Regions from separate parts of the Burkholderia sp. JP2-270 genome, predicted to be linked through region 2. Evidence: predicted binding sites of a transcription regulator. Region 2 holds the regulator's gene; each other region holds the start of a gene.
What was found. The regulator LexA, encoded in region 2, represses DNA repair genes until DNA is damaged. The targets are predictions, from matches to a motif close to ACTGTATNNNNATACAGT.
Positions count from the first base shown of each region.

Region 1 (4,279 bases), 1.6 Mb from region 2:
ACGGCGACCTCGGCCGCCAGACGGGCAAGGTCGTCGCGCGCATCCTGAAGGGCGAGAAGCCGGGCGCGATCGCGTCGGAGACGAGCAGCAACCTCGAGCTGTTCGCGAACACGGGCGCGGCCGCGAAGCAGGGCGTCACGCTGGCGCCGGATCTCGTCAAGGAAGCGAAGACGGTCATCAAGTAAGCCGCGGCCGGCCGACCGCCGCGCTTGCGGGCCCGATCCGGGCCCGAACGACACCGCCGGACGGGCGGCTCCCACCCGGGGCCGCCCGTTCGCTTCACCCGGCCGTACACGTCCGGCCGGGAAGCAACAGGATTTCCCCATCATGTCTCTGTTCTCGTTTCTGGGCGCGCTGGAGATCGGCCTGATCTTCAGTCTCGTCGCCCTCGGGGTGCTGATCTCGTTTCGCATCCTCAACTTCCCCGACCTCACCGTCGACGGCAGTTTTCCGCTCGGCGGCGCCGTCGCCGCGACGCTGATCTCGGCCGGCCACGACCCGTTCTCCGCGACGGTGCTCGCGATCGTCGCGGGCGCACTGGCCGGCTTCATCACGGGCTGGCTCAACGTGCGCCTGAAGATCATGGATCTGCTCGCCAGCATCCTGATGATGATCGCGCTGTATTCGGTGAACCTGCGGATCATGGGCCGGCCGAACGTGCCGCTGATCACCGAGCCGACGCTGTTTACCGTGCTGCAGCCCGACTGGATGCCCGACTACGTGCTGCGCCCGGCGCTGCTCGCGATCGTCGTCGTGGTCGCGAAGCTCGGCCTCGACTGGTTCTTCTCGTCGCAGCTCGGCCTCGCGATGCGCGCGACCGGCGCGAACCCGCGGATGGCGCGTGCGCAGGGCATCGCGACCGGCCGCGCGACGCTTGCCGGGATGGCGCTGTCGAACGCGCTCGTCGCGCTCGCCGGCGCACTGTTCGCGCAGACGCAGGGCGGCGCGGACATCTCGATGGGGATCGGCACGATCGTGATCGGGCTGGCCGCGGTGATCATCGGCGAGACGCTGCTGCCCGCGCGCCGGCTCGTGCTGACGACGCTCGCCGTCGTGCTCGGCGCGATCGTCTACCGCTTCTTCATCGCGCTCGCGCTGAACAGCGAATTCATCGGCCTGAAGGCGCAGGACCTGAACCTCGTGACGGCCGCGCTCGTCACGATCGCGCTGGTGCTGCCGGCGACGCGCAAGAAGCTGTTCGCGCGCAAGAACGGAGGGGCATGACATGCTGTCCGCACAAGACCTGAAACTCACGTTCAATCCCGGTACGCCGATCGAGACGCGCGCGCTGCGCGGGCTGTCGCTCGAGATTCCCGACGGCCAGTTCGTCGCGGTGATCGGCTCGAACGGTGCCGGCAAGTCGACCTTCCTCAATGCGGTCAGCGGCGACCAGCGCGTCGATGCGGGGCGGATCTCGATCGATGGCGCGGACGTCACGCGCCAGCCCGCGTGGGACCGCGCGCACCTCGTCGCGCGCGTGTTCCAGGACCCGATGGCCGGCACCTGCGAGGCGCTGACGATCGAGGAGAACATGGCGCTCGCGACGGCGCGCGGCGTGCGGCGCGGCTTCCGGGCCGCGCTCGACCGTCCGTCGCGCGAGCTGTTCCGCGACAAGCTGCGGCTGCTGAATCTCGGCCTCGAGAACCGGCTGACCGACCGGATCGGGCTGCTGTCGGGCGGCCAGCGGCAGGCCGTGAGCCTGCTGATGGCGTCGCTGCGGCCGTCGCGGATCCTGCTGCTCGACGAGCACACGGCCGCGCTCGACCCGAAGACGGCCGCGTTCGTGCTGGAACTGACCGCGCGCATCGTCGCCGAGAGCCGGCTGACGACGATGATGGTCACGCACAGCATGCGGCAGGCGCTCGACTACGGCGACCGCACGGTGATGCTGCACCAGGGGCAGGTCGTGCTCGACGTGTCGGGCGACGCGCGCAAGGGGCTCGACGTGCCGGACCTGCTGCAGATGTTCGAGAAGGTGCGGCACGAGCAGCTCGACGACGACGCGTTGTTGCTGAGTTGACGTGACGGGCGGCACGCGGCGAGCCGGCGCGATGTGGTGTTGCGTCGTGCCGGTTTGCGTGAGGGTTGGCGTGCCGATCCGGCCGGGCGATTCGGCCTGCGTGCGTCGCATCGGACCGTATGGCCGTGGCGGCGGGCGTTCGGGCGGCCCGATCCGGCCGCGCCCGATCCGGCGCGCCGCAACATGACGGGCGCGCCGGCTTTCCCCCTGTTTTTCCTCTGACAAAAACCGGTTTCGCACCGGCGCTGTGCGACGCGAGCACATTGCCATATACTGTATATCCATACAGTTGTGGGTGGCGTCATGCTCGCATCCTCCATTTCTCCCGAATCCCTTCATCCGTCGCTCTGGCGCGGCTCGCAGCTCGCTCGCGGCGGCCCGCGCACGATCGATACCGGCTTCGCGCCGCTGTCCGCCGAGCTGCCGGGCGGCGGCTGGCCGGTCGGCGGGCTCGTCGAGCTGCTGGCCGCGCAGCCGGGCTGCGGCGAGATGCGGCTGCTCGCGCCGGCGCTCGCACGCACCGTCAGCGCCCGGCGTCCGCTCGCGCTCGTCGCGCCGCCGCAATCGCCGCATGCGACCGCGCTCGCCAGTCTCGGCGTGCCGGCCGACGCGCTGCTGTGGCTGCGTGCCGGCAGCCGCACGGATGCGTTGTGGGCCGCCGAGCAGGCGCTCAGGACCGGCTGTTGCGGTGCGCTGCTGCTCTGGCAGGACGCGCGGCCCGATGCGCTGCGGCGCCTGCATCTCGCGGCCGCGCGCACGGGCGACACGCTGTTCGTGATGCTGCGCCCGCTGTCGGTCGCGCGGCAGCCGTCGCCGGCCGTGCTGCGCGTCGCGCTGTATCCCGTGCCGGGCGGCGTGTCGCTCGACATCGTCAAGCGTCGCGGGCCCGCGCGCGGCGAGCCGCTCGTGCTCGACCTGCCGTCGCCCATCGTGGAGAGTCGTTATGCGCGTCTTGCTCGGCATCCATCTGCCGCGCCTGCCGCTCGACGTGTGCGTCCCGCAGCCGTCTGACGCAGCGGCCGGCGGTGCCGGCTGCGCGGTGCTCGAGCAAGGCGTCGTGCTGATCGCCGATGCGGCCGCGCGCCGGCAAGGCGTGCGCGCGGGCATGAAGCGCGGCGGCGTGCTGACGCTCGCGCCCGACACGCAGCTCGTCGAACGCGATCCCGCGCGCGAGGCCGATGCGCTGCGCGCGGTCGCGCTCGCGTTGCTGCGCTTCTCGCCGTGCGTCGCGCTCGACGACGAAGCCACGCTGATCGTCGACGTCGGTCCGAGCCTGCGCCTGTTCGGCGGCCTGCCGTCGCTGTGCCGCCAGGTGCGCGCGACGCTCGCGGCGCTCGGTTATGCGGCGCGCCTGTCCGCCGCGCCGACCGGGCGCGGCGCGTGGCTGCTCGCGCGCGTGTCGGCGCGCGCGCGCATCCGGCGCCGCGTCGCCGGCCACGCGTCGCTCGTCCGCTCGCTCGACGGACTGCCCTGTGTGCTGCTGCCCGATGCGCGTCCGTATGCGGGCTGGTTCGACGGCCTCGGTTGCCGCACGCTCGCCGATCTGCGCCGCCTGCCGCGCGCGGGGCTGCAGCGCCGCTGCGGTCCCGCGTTGCTGGCCGCGCTCGATCGCGCGTACGGCGATGCGGTCGAGCCGCTTGCGTGGATGGCGGTGCCGCCCGTGTTCGACGTGCGGCTCGAATTGCCGGAGCGCGTCGAATACGCGGAAGCCGTGCTGTTCGCCGCGCGGCGGCTCGTCGTGCAGCTCTGCGGCTGGCTGGCCGCGCGGCAACTGTCGCTGGCCGCGCTGACGTTCGATCTCGAGCACGAGCGCGGCCGCCAGGCCGTGCCGCCGACGCCGCTCGAACTCGCGTTCGCCGCACCCGTGCGCGACGAGGCGCACTTCATGCGGCTGCTCGGCGAGCGGCTCGCGCGCGTCGAGTTGCCGGCCGCGGTGATCGCGGTGCGCCTGAAGGCCACGCGCGTCGAATCGGTCGCGCCGCCGGTCGACGATCTTTTTCCCGAGCCGGGCGGCACGCGCGAGACGCGCGCGCGGCTGTTCGAGCTGCTGGTCGCGCGGCTCGGCGCGGAGAACGTGCTGCGCGCGGCGCCCGTCGCCGATCACCGGCCCGAAGCCGCGAACCGCTGGCTGCCGCTCGATGCGCAGGCCGGCAAGCCGGCCGCTGGTCCGCCGGCCGTGCCGCCGCGTCCCGCGTGGCTGCTGGCCGAGCCGCTGCCGTTGTTGATGCGCGGGGAGCGGCCGGTATTTCATACGCCGCT
Region 1 is NZ_CP029824.1:1,188,658-1,192,936, forward strand. It holds gene DM992_RS05720 (ABC transporter substrate-binding protein) at 1-185, shown strand, start outside; gene DM992_RS05725 (ABC transporter permease) at 328-1,224, shown strand; gene DM992_RS05730 (ABC transporter ATP-binding protein) at 1,226-2,020, shown strand; gene imuA (translesion DNA synthesis-associated protein ImuA) at 2,324-3,031, shown strand; gene DM992_RS05740 (DNA polymerase Y family protein) at 2,964-4,279, shown strand, end outside.
Region 1: imuA (translesion DNA synthesis-associated protein ImuA) is a predicted target of LexA. The motif match lies at 2,293-2,310, and genes of this name have one in related genera.

Region 2 (4,279 bases):
TTGCAGCGTGTTGATCAGCAGCAGCATCAGGAACGACACGACCAGCATCACGACCGCGAGCGCGGTCGCGCCCGCATAGTCGTATTGCTCGAGCTTCGTGATGATGAGCAGCGACGTGATCTCGGATTTCATCGGCACGTTGCCGGCGATGAAGATCACCGATCCGTATTCGCCGAGCGCGCGCGCGAACGCCAGCGCAAAACCGGTCAGGAGCGCCGGCAGCACGGCCGGCAGCACGACGCGGCGGAACGTCAGCCAGCGCGACGCGCCGAGGCACGCGGCGGCCTCTTCCTGCTCGCGCTCGAAATCCTCGAGCACCGGCTGCACGGTGCGCACGACGAACGGCAGCCCGATGAAGGTCAGCGCGACCAGCACGCCGGCCGGCGTGAACGCGATCTTGATGCCGAGCGGCGCGAGATACTGGCCGACCCAGCCGTTGGTCGCGTAAACGGCCGCAAGCGAGATGCCGGCGACCGACGTCGGAAGCGCGAACGGCAGGTCGACGATCGCATCGACGAGGCGCTTGAACGGGAACGTGTAGCGCACGAGCACCCACGCGACGAGGAAGCCGAACACGGCGTTGATCAGCGCGCCGCCGAGCGCGGCCGAGAACGTCAGCCGGTACGACGCGAGCACGCGCGGCGACGTGACGGCGGTGACGAACTGGCCCCACGACAGCGTCGCGGTTTTCAGGAACGTGGCGGCGAGCGGAATCAGCACCACGAGGCTCAAATAGGCCACCGTGATGCCGAGCGTCACGCCGAAACCGGGCAGCGCGCTCGGCTTGCGAAAGGTGTACGTCGTCATCGGATGCTCTTGCTGGGTCGATGCTGCTCATGGGCCCGACGCAAACGCCGGCGCGATGAACTGCGCCGGCGGCCCGTCGGGGATGCGGCGCGCTGTCATGGCGCGCCGCTGTCGTTATGGCGTTACTGCGGCTTGTAGATCGAGTCGAACACGCCGCCGTCCGCGAAATGCGTCTTCTGCGCATTCGTCCAGCCGCCGAACGTGTCGTCGACCGTGTACAGCTTCAGCTTCGGGAACTGCTTCGTCAGTTCCGCCGGCACGTTCTTCGAACGCGGCCGGTAATAGTTGCGCGCCGCGATCTCCTGGCCCTGCGGGCTGTACAGGAAGTTCAGATACGCGTCGGCAAGCTTGCGCGTGCCCTTCTTGTCGACCACCTTGTCGACCACCGCGACGGGCGGCTCGGCCAGGATGCTCACCGACGGCACGACGATCTCGAACTTGTCGGTACCGAATTCCTTGACCGACAGGAATGCCTCGTTTTCCCATGCGATCAGCACGTCGCCGATCCCGCGCTGCACGAAGCTCGTGGTCGCGCCGCGCGCGCCCGAATCGAGCACGCCCGCGTTCTTGTAGAGCTTCGTGACGAACTCCTTCGCCGTCTGCTCGTTGCCGCCCGGCTTGTGCACCGCATACGCCCACGCGGCCAGGTAGTTCCAGCGCGCGCCGCCCGACGTCTTCGGGTTCGGCGTGACGATCGAGATGCCCGGCCTGGCCAGGTCGTCCCAGTCCTTGATCCCCTTCGGGTTGCCCTTGCGCACGAGGAACACGATCGTCGACGTGTACGGCGACGCGTTGTCGGGCAGGCGTTTCTGCCAGTCCTTGTTGACGAGCCCCTTGTTCGCGAGTGCGTCGATGTCGTACGCGAGCGCCAGCGTGACGACGTCGGCCTGCAGGCCGTCGAGCACCGAGCGCGCCTGCGCGCCCGAGCCGCCGTGCGACTGCTTGAAGTTGACCGTCTCGCCCGTCTTCGCCTTCCACTCCTTGCCGAACGCCTGGTTGAAGTCCTGATACAGCTCGCGCGTCGGGTCGTACGACACGTTCAGGAAGGTCGTATCGGCCTGGGCGTGCGTCGCGACGCCCAGTGCCGCCGCCGCGCCCAGCGCGAGTGTTGCGATCAGGCGGCCCACTCCGCCCACCAGCCCCGTATTGCGCTTCGCCATCCTTGGTTCTCCAGTGTTGTCGGTATTGCGATGTCGGGCCAGTCTAGCGAACGGCTTACATGATTAAAAATAATCGTTCCTCATTTTTTAATACTCAAAAGTGCTAACGCATACGGGATGGACGGTTGCGGCAGATGAACCGGCGCCCGGACGTCGCGAAATCGCGCCGGAACCGGCGCGATCGCGTCGAACCTCAAGTAACGCTTGAAATTCCGGAAGTACTGTATAAAAATACAGCTCACTGTCTATCCATACAGTTGAGCCATGACCAAACTCACCGCCCGTCAGCAGCAAGTGTTCGACTTGATCCGTCGCGCGATCGAGCGCTCCGGATTCCCGCCCACCCGCGCCGAGATCGCGGCCGAACTGGGCTTCAGCTCGCCGAATGCGGCCGAGGAGCACCTGCGCGCACTGGCGCGCAAGGGCGTGATCGAGCTGGCCGCCGGCGCATCGCGCGGCATCCGCCTGCTCGGCATCGACGACGCGCCGCACCAGTTCACGCTGCCGCACGCCGGCCTGATGCAACTGTCGCTGCCGCTCGTCGGCCGCGTCGCGGCCGGTAGCCCGATCCTCGCGCAGGAGCACATCTCGCAGCATTACGCGTGCGATCCCGCCCTGTTCTCCAGCAAGCCCGACTACCTGCTGAAGGTACGCGGCCTGTCGATGCGCGACGCCGGCATTCTCGACGGCGACCTCCTCGCCGTGCAGAAGCGCACCGAAGCGAAGGACGGCCAGATCATCGTCGCGCGTCTCGGCGACGACGTCACGGTCAAGCGCCTGATGCGCCGGCCGGGCGGTCTCGAGCTGATCGCGGAGAACCCGGATTACGAAAACATCTTCGTCAAGGCCGGCAGCGCGGAATTCGCGCTGGAAGGCATCGCCGTCGGGCTGATCCGATCAGGCGAACTCTGACATTCCGTCTCGCTGAGGAGAACATCATGGAACGCCTTGCCCGTCTGCTGCCTTTCCGTCAATTCGGTCGCCTGCGTCATCTGCGCGGCCGCACGCCTTGCGCACCGCTGTCCGCGGCAGCGCCTGTGAAAGAAGAAGTCGCAGTCGAACGGCAGGCGTCCCTGCTGCCGTCGGCGCTCCCCGCTTTCGCGCGGGTATCGCTGAACGCCGGCCTGAATCATGCGGAACCCGCGCGCCGCGCGCCCGTGCGCGTCTATCACGGCCGGTCGCGTCTGATCATGGTCGGCACGATCGATGCCGTGTGCCGGATGATCGATCGCTGCATCGCGGAGGAACGATCGGCCGCGCAAGGCGGTCTCTGATTGCGGAACATTCCCGCACCGGAGGCAACGTGACCGGATCTTCGGGCCGCACATGGCGGCTCAAGCCCCTGCTGATCGTCGTGCTGGCCGTCGCCGTCATTGCGGCGATCGGTTATGCATACGCATCGCCATACGTCGCGGTCGGTCGCCTGAAATCGGCGATCGATTCGCGCGATGCGCAGGCCATCAGTGAATATGTCGATTTTCCGTCGCTGCGCATCAGCCTGAAGCAGCAGGTCACGGAAGAGTTGATGCGCCGGATCGACGCGGTGAAGAAGGAGAATCCGTTCGCGGTGATCGGTGCGCTGATCGGGTCCGCGCTGATCGGCCCGCTGGTCGATGCGTACGCGACCCCGGAGGGCGTGGCTGCGCTGATGAGCGGATTGCCGCCGCGCGGCAATCCGGGCGAGCGTCCGCCCGAATGGTCGAATCTGCCGCAAGACAATGCACCGGGCAGCGCACCGCCGGCCAATCCGGCTCCGGCGAGCGCAGCCGTTCCGGGCAGCAACGCAGCCGCGGCTGCATCGTCGCCGGCACCGGCCGCTACCGCGCCGGCCAGCGCGAACGATGTAACGCATACGCCGCATCGGCAGCAAGCCAGCGCCGGCTACCGGAATGTCGATGAATTCGTCGTGACCTACCAGCGCAGCGCCGATGGCACGCGCTATGCGGCAGTATTCCACCGCTTCGGGCTGTTTTCGTGGAAGTTGTCCGCGATCGACCTGCATGCGTAGCCGGCCGCGGCCGACGCCTGCGCGGCTGATGCGGCGCGGCGCCTGACCGGCGCGAATCGCTGATCAGGCCGTCATCGCGTCATCGGATCATTTGCCGCTCGCCGTGGCCGCATCACGCTCGCGCGCGATTTCGGCCTTCTGCTCTTCCGCCGACGAACACGCAACCAGAATGCTGCAGCTCACGCGATCGAGCAGTTGCGTATTGCCCGACCCCATCCACCATCTCGACAGCCCGCTGCGGCACCGGTGGCCGACGACGACGAGGTCGACCTTCAGCTCCGACGCGAGATTCGCGATTTCGTCG
Region 2 is NZ_CP029824.1:2,802,846-2,807,124, forward strand. It holds gene cysT (sulfate ABC transporter permease subunit CysT) at 1-807, opposite strand, end outside; gene DM992_RS13185 (sulfate ABC transporter substrate-binding protein) at 930-1,967, opposite strand; gene lexA (transcriptional repressor LexA) at 2,232-2,879, shown strand; gene DM992_RS13200 (hypothetical protein) at 2,906-3,241, shown strand; gene DM992_RS13205 (DUF2939 domain-containing protein) at 3,271-3,975, shown strand; gene DM992_RS13210 (universal stress protein) at 4,063-4,279, opposite strand, start outside.

Region 3 (4,279 bases), on a different replicon from region 2:
CGCAACGTCCTCCTTCAGCGTCAACGCCGGAATCTCGTAATCGCCGGCGTTCTGCCGCCGGAACGGAATCGGCTGCGTGGTCCACAGATCGTCGAGACGCCTGCCGAGCGCCGCGCGCGTTTCCTCGAAGCGCGCGTCGTTCATCCTTCCCGTCCGGTAGATCACGAACGGCGGCAGCACGTCGAAACCCGGGTAATACAGAATACCGTGCTGGATCGGGAACAGCACGTCGTCGATCGGCCCGTTGATGCCGCGCGGGCTGTAGTGCGATTCCCACCCGCCTGCCGTGACGATCACCATCGCCCGCTTGCCGGCAAGCGAACCTTCGCCGTAGCGGGTTCCCCAGCGCGTGTCCGAATGCTCGCCGACGCCGTAGGCAAAGCCGAACGCATATACGCGCTCGACCCAGCCCTTCATGATCGCCGGTATCGAGAACCACCACAGCGGAAACTGCAGGATCACCGCGTCGGCCCACTTCAGCTTGTCTTGCTCGCGCGCAATGTCTTCACTTTGCGTGCCGGTCGCGAACGCGTGCTTCGAATCGAGCGACGGATCGAAACGCGCATCGGGCGCGCGATCGGTCACGTCGTTCGCGTCGAACGCCGCCTTCCAGTTCATCGCATACAGATCGGTCACCTGCACGCTGTGGCCGGCCGCTTCGAGATGCCCGACGGCAAAGTCGCGCAGCGCGCCGTTCAGCGAACGCGGTTCGGGATGGGCATACACGATCAGCACATTCATGTTCGTCACTCCGTTGATTGAATGACTGCAGGATGCCGCCGCCGAAGGTATATTTGAAATGAATTCCTGATATTCCAGGTATAGCCATGAACAATCTCAGGCGGATCGATCTGAACCTGCTCGTCACGCTGGACGTGCTGCTCGCCGAGCACAACGTCACGCGCGCGGCCGAGAAGCTGAACATGTCGCAACCGTCGGTCAGCGTGCAGTTGCAGAAACTGCGCGACCTGTTCGGCGATCCGCTGCTGCTGCCGGGGCCGCGCGGGATGCGGCCGACCGCGCGCGCGGAAGCACTGCGCGAGCCGTTGCGCGATGCGCTGGAAGCCGTCGAACGTGCAGTGAGTCCGGCCACGCCGTTCGATCCGGCAACCGCGACGAACACCTGGCGCGCGGCCGCGACCGACTATGGCGAATCGACGATCGTGCTGCCCGCGCTGAACACGCTGCGGGCGGCCGCGCCCGGTACGCGGCTGGCCGTCGTCGAGCTCGTGCCGCCGCGCATCGAGCAGGATGCCGAGCGAAACGGCATCGACCTGGCCTTCCATACGACCGAGGGTTCGCCGGCCAGCATGCGGCGCCTGCCGCTGTTCGTCGAGCGCTACGTGCTCATCGGCCGCGCCGGGCATCCGAAGCTGAAGCGGCGCCCGACGCTCGCGCAGTTCGGCACGCTCGAACACGTGATCGTGTCGCCCGACGGCGGTGGCTTCTTCGGCGTGACGGACGAAGCGCTCGCGAAAGTTGGCGCCACGCGGCGCGTCGTGCTGTCCGTGCCGCATTTCCTGTTCGTGATGTCGGCCGTCGCCAGCACCGATCTCGTCGCGATGCTGCCCGAGCGGCTGGTGCGCGACGTGCCCGCGCTGCGTGTCGTGGAAGCGCCGGTCGAGGTGCCCGGCTATGAAATGTCGATGCTGTGGCACGAGCGCGTGCATCGCGATCCGGCGCATCGGTGGCTGCGGGAGACGATTGCAGCATCGGTATAAGCCAACGACGGCGGCCGGATTCGGCACGGCGGGGAACAGCGTGCCGGACGGCGCCCGATTGCCGGTTTCGGTCGCGTTCGCCAGGGCCGCCCGGCCATGCTGCAAGATTCTTCATTCGGGACTTGAAACCGCCTCGAACACTGTATATATTTACAGTGCTTTTGCACCATTTGACCCGAATTCCGTCACCCATCGACGGACGGATTTTTGTGAGGCGACCATGTTCCAGTCATCCGCATTCGATCCCGAGCAACCCGGTTTCAACCCGATCCACTTCGAGCGCGCCGCGCGGCAGGCGGTCGTCGATCTTCAACGCGTCGTCGGCGCCCCCGCGCAGCGGGCGCTCGGTCTGCGACGCCGCAGCCATCCGGCCGCGGTCCGCACGATGAGCTGGCAGGCGCTGTTGAATGTCGAGGAGCTGGCGTTCTCGAACGCCGGTTTCCTGAACCGCAACGATCCGACCGTCGTCGATGCATTCATCCGGCTGCGCGACAGCCGAATGGTCGCGGCAGACATCGAGGAAGCCGTCGACTGGAAGCGCGACGACGACGATCTACCTGCCGTCTATCTGATCGTCAAGGCGATGCTCGAGGCGGAAGAGACAGAGGCACAGCGCGTCGAGATGGAATGACCCCGGCGGCCGGCGCGGCCTTCCGGTCAGGCCGCGCCGGCGCAAGCGCCGAATCCTGGGACAGCGCATGCCATCGCGGTCACGCGCAGCCGCGCCATCGAGCAATCAGAGCCGCGCCGCGAGCCGCGCGCCCTGATCGATCGCGCGCTTTGCATCGAGTTCGGCGGCCAGTTCCGCGCCGCCGATCAGGTGCACCGAGCGCCCGGCCGCCTGCAGCGGCGCGAGCAATGCGCGCTGCGGCTCCTGCCCCGTGCAGAGCACGATCGTGTCGGCTTCGATTACTTCGTGATCGGTGCGCTGCTCGCCGTACGACACGTGCAGCCCGCGCGCATCGATCAGCTCGTAGTTCACGCCGCCGATCATCTTCACCTGCTTCATCTTCAGCGTCGCGCGGTGAATCCAGCCGGTCGTCTTGCCGAGCCCCTTGCCGAGCGGCGCGGCCTTGCGCTGCAGCAGCGTCACTTCACGCGCGGGCGCCGCAACCTGCGCACGCGTCACGCCACCGCGCGTCGCGGCCGGGTCGGTCACGCCCCACTCGGCCTTCCATTCTTCCAGATCGAGCGCCGGCGACTCGCCGTCCTGCACCAGATATTCGGCGACATCGAAGCCGATCCCGCCCGCGCCGACCACCGCGACCCGCCGGCCGACCGGCTGCCTGCCGGCGAGCACGTCGATATAGCTGAGCACGTTCGGGCCATCCTGCCCCGGAATCTTCGGGTCGCGCGGCGCGACGCCGGTCGCAAGCACGATCTCGTCGTAACCGCCCGCGATCAGGTCGCTCGCGTCGACGCGGCGGTTCAGGTGCAGGTTCACGCCGGTCAGCTCGACCTGGCGGCCGAAGTAGCGCAGCGCTTCATGAAACTCTTCCTTGCCCGGAACCCGCTTCGCCATGTTGAACTGGCCGCCGATCTCGGCTGCGCCGTCGAACAGGTCGACCTGATGGCCGCGCTGCGCGAGCACGGTCGAGCACGCAAGCCCGGCCGGCCCCGCGCCGACCACCGCGATGCGCTTCGGCTGCTGCGCGGCCGTGTATTTCAGCTCCGTCTCGTGGCACGCACGCGGATTCAGCAGGCACGACGCGATCTTGTTCTTGAACGCGTGGTCGAGGCACGCCTGGTTGCAGCCGATGCAGGTGTTGATCTCGTCGGCGCGGCCCTGCGCGGCCTTGACGACGAACTCGGCATCCGCGAGCAGCGGGCGCGCCATCGACACCATGTCCGCGCAGCCATCCGCGAGAATCTGCTCGGCCACTTCCGGCCGGTTGATCCGGTTGGTCGTCACGAGCGGAATGCCGACCTCGCCCTTCATTTTCTTCGTCACCCACGCGAACGCGCCGCGCGGCACCGACGTCGCGATGGTCGGCACACGCGCCTCGTGCCAGCCGATCCCCGTGTTGATGATCGTCGCCCCCGCACGCTCGACGGCCTTCGCGAGCTGCACGGTTTCGCTCCAGTCGCTGCCGTCGGGAATCAGGTCGAGCATCGACAGCCGGTAGATCAGGATGAAATCGCGGCCGACCGCTTCGCGCGTGCGCTCGATGATCTCGATCGGCAAGCGGATGCGGTTCTCGTACGAACCACCCCACTGGTCGGTGCGCTTGTTCGTGTGCATCGAGATGAACTGGTTGATCAGGTAGCCCTCGGAGCCCATGATCTCGACGCCGTCATAGCCGGCTTCGCGCGCGAGCTTCGCGCAGCGGACGAACGCGCGAATCTGCCGCTCGACGCCGCCCGCGCTCAGTTCGTGCGGCGCGAACGGTGAAATCGGCGACTTGATCTTCGACGGCGCGACCGCGAACGGGTGATAGCCGTAGCGGCCCGTATGCAGGATCTGCAGCGCGATCTTGCCGTCCTCCGCATGCACGGCGCCGGTGATCTCGCGATGCCGCCGCGCGGCGGCCGACGTCATCAGCGTGCCGCCGAACGGC
Region 3 is NZ_CP029825.1:2,523,268-2,527,546, reverse strand. It holds gene DM992_RS29535 (NAD(P)H-dependent oxidoreductase) at 1-741, opposite strand, end outside; gene DM992_RS29530 (LysR family transcriptional regulator) at 828-1,721, shown strand; gene DM992_RS29525 (DUF2471 family protein) at 1,942-2,352, shown strand; gene DM992_RS29520 (NADPH-dependent 2,4-dienoyl-CoA reductase) at 2,458-4,279, opposite strand, start outside.
Region 3: DM992_RS29525 (DUF2471 family protein) is a predicted target of LexA. The motif match lies at 1,861-1,878, and genes of this name have one in related genera.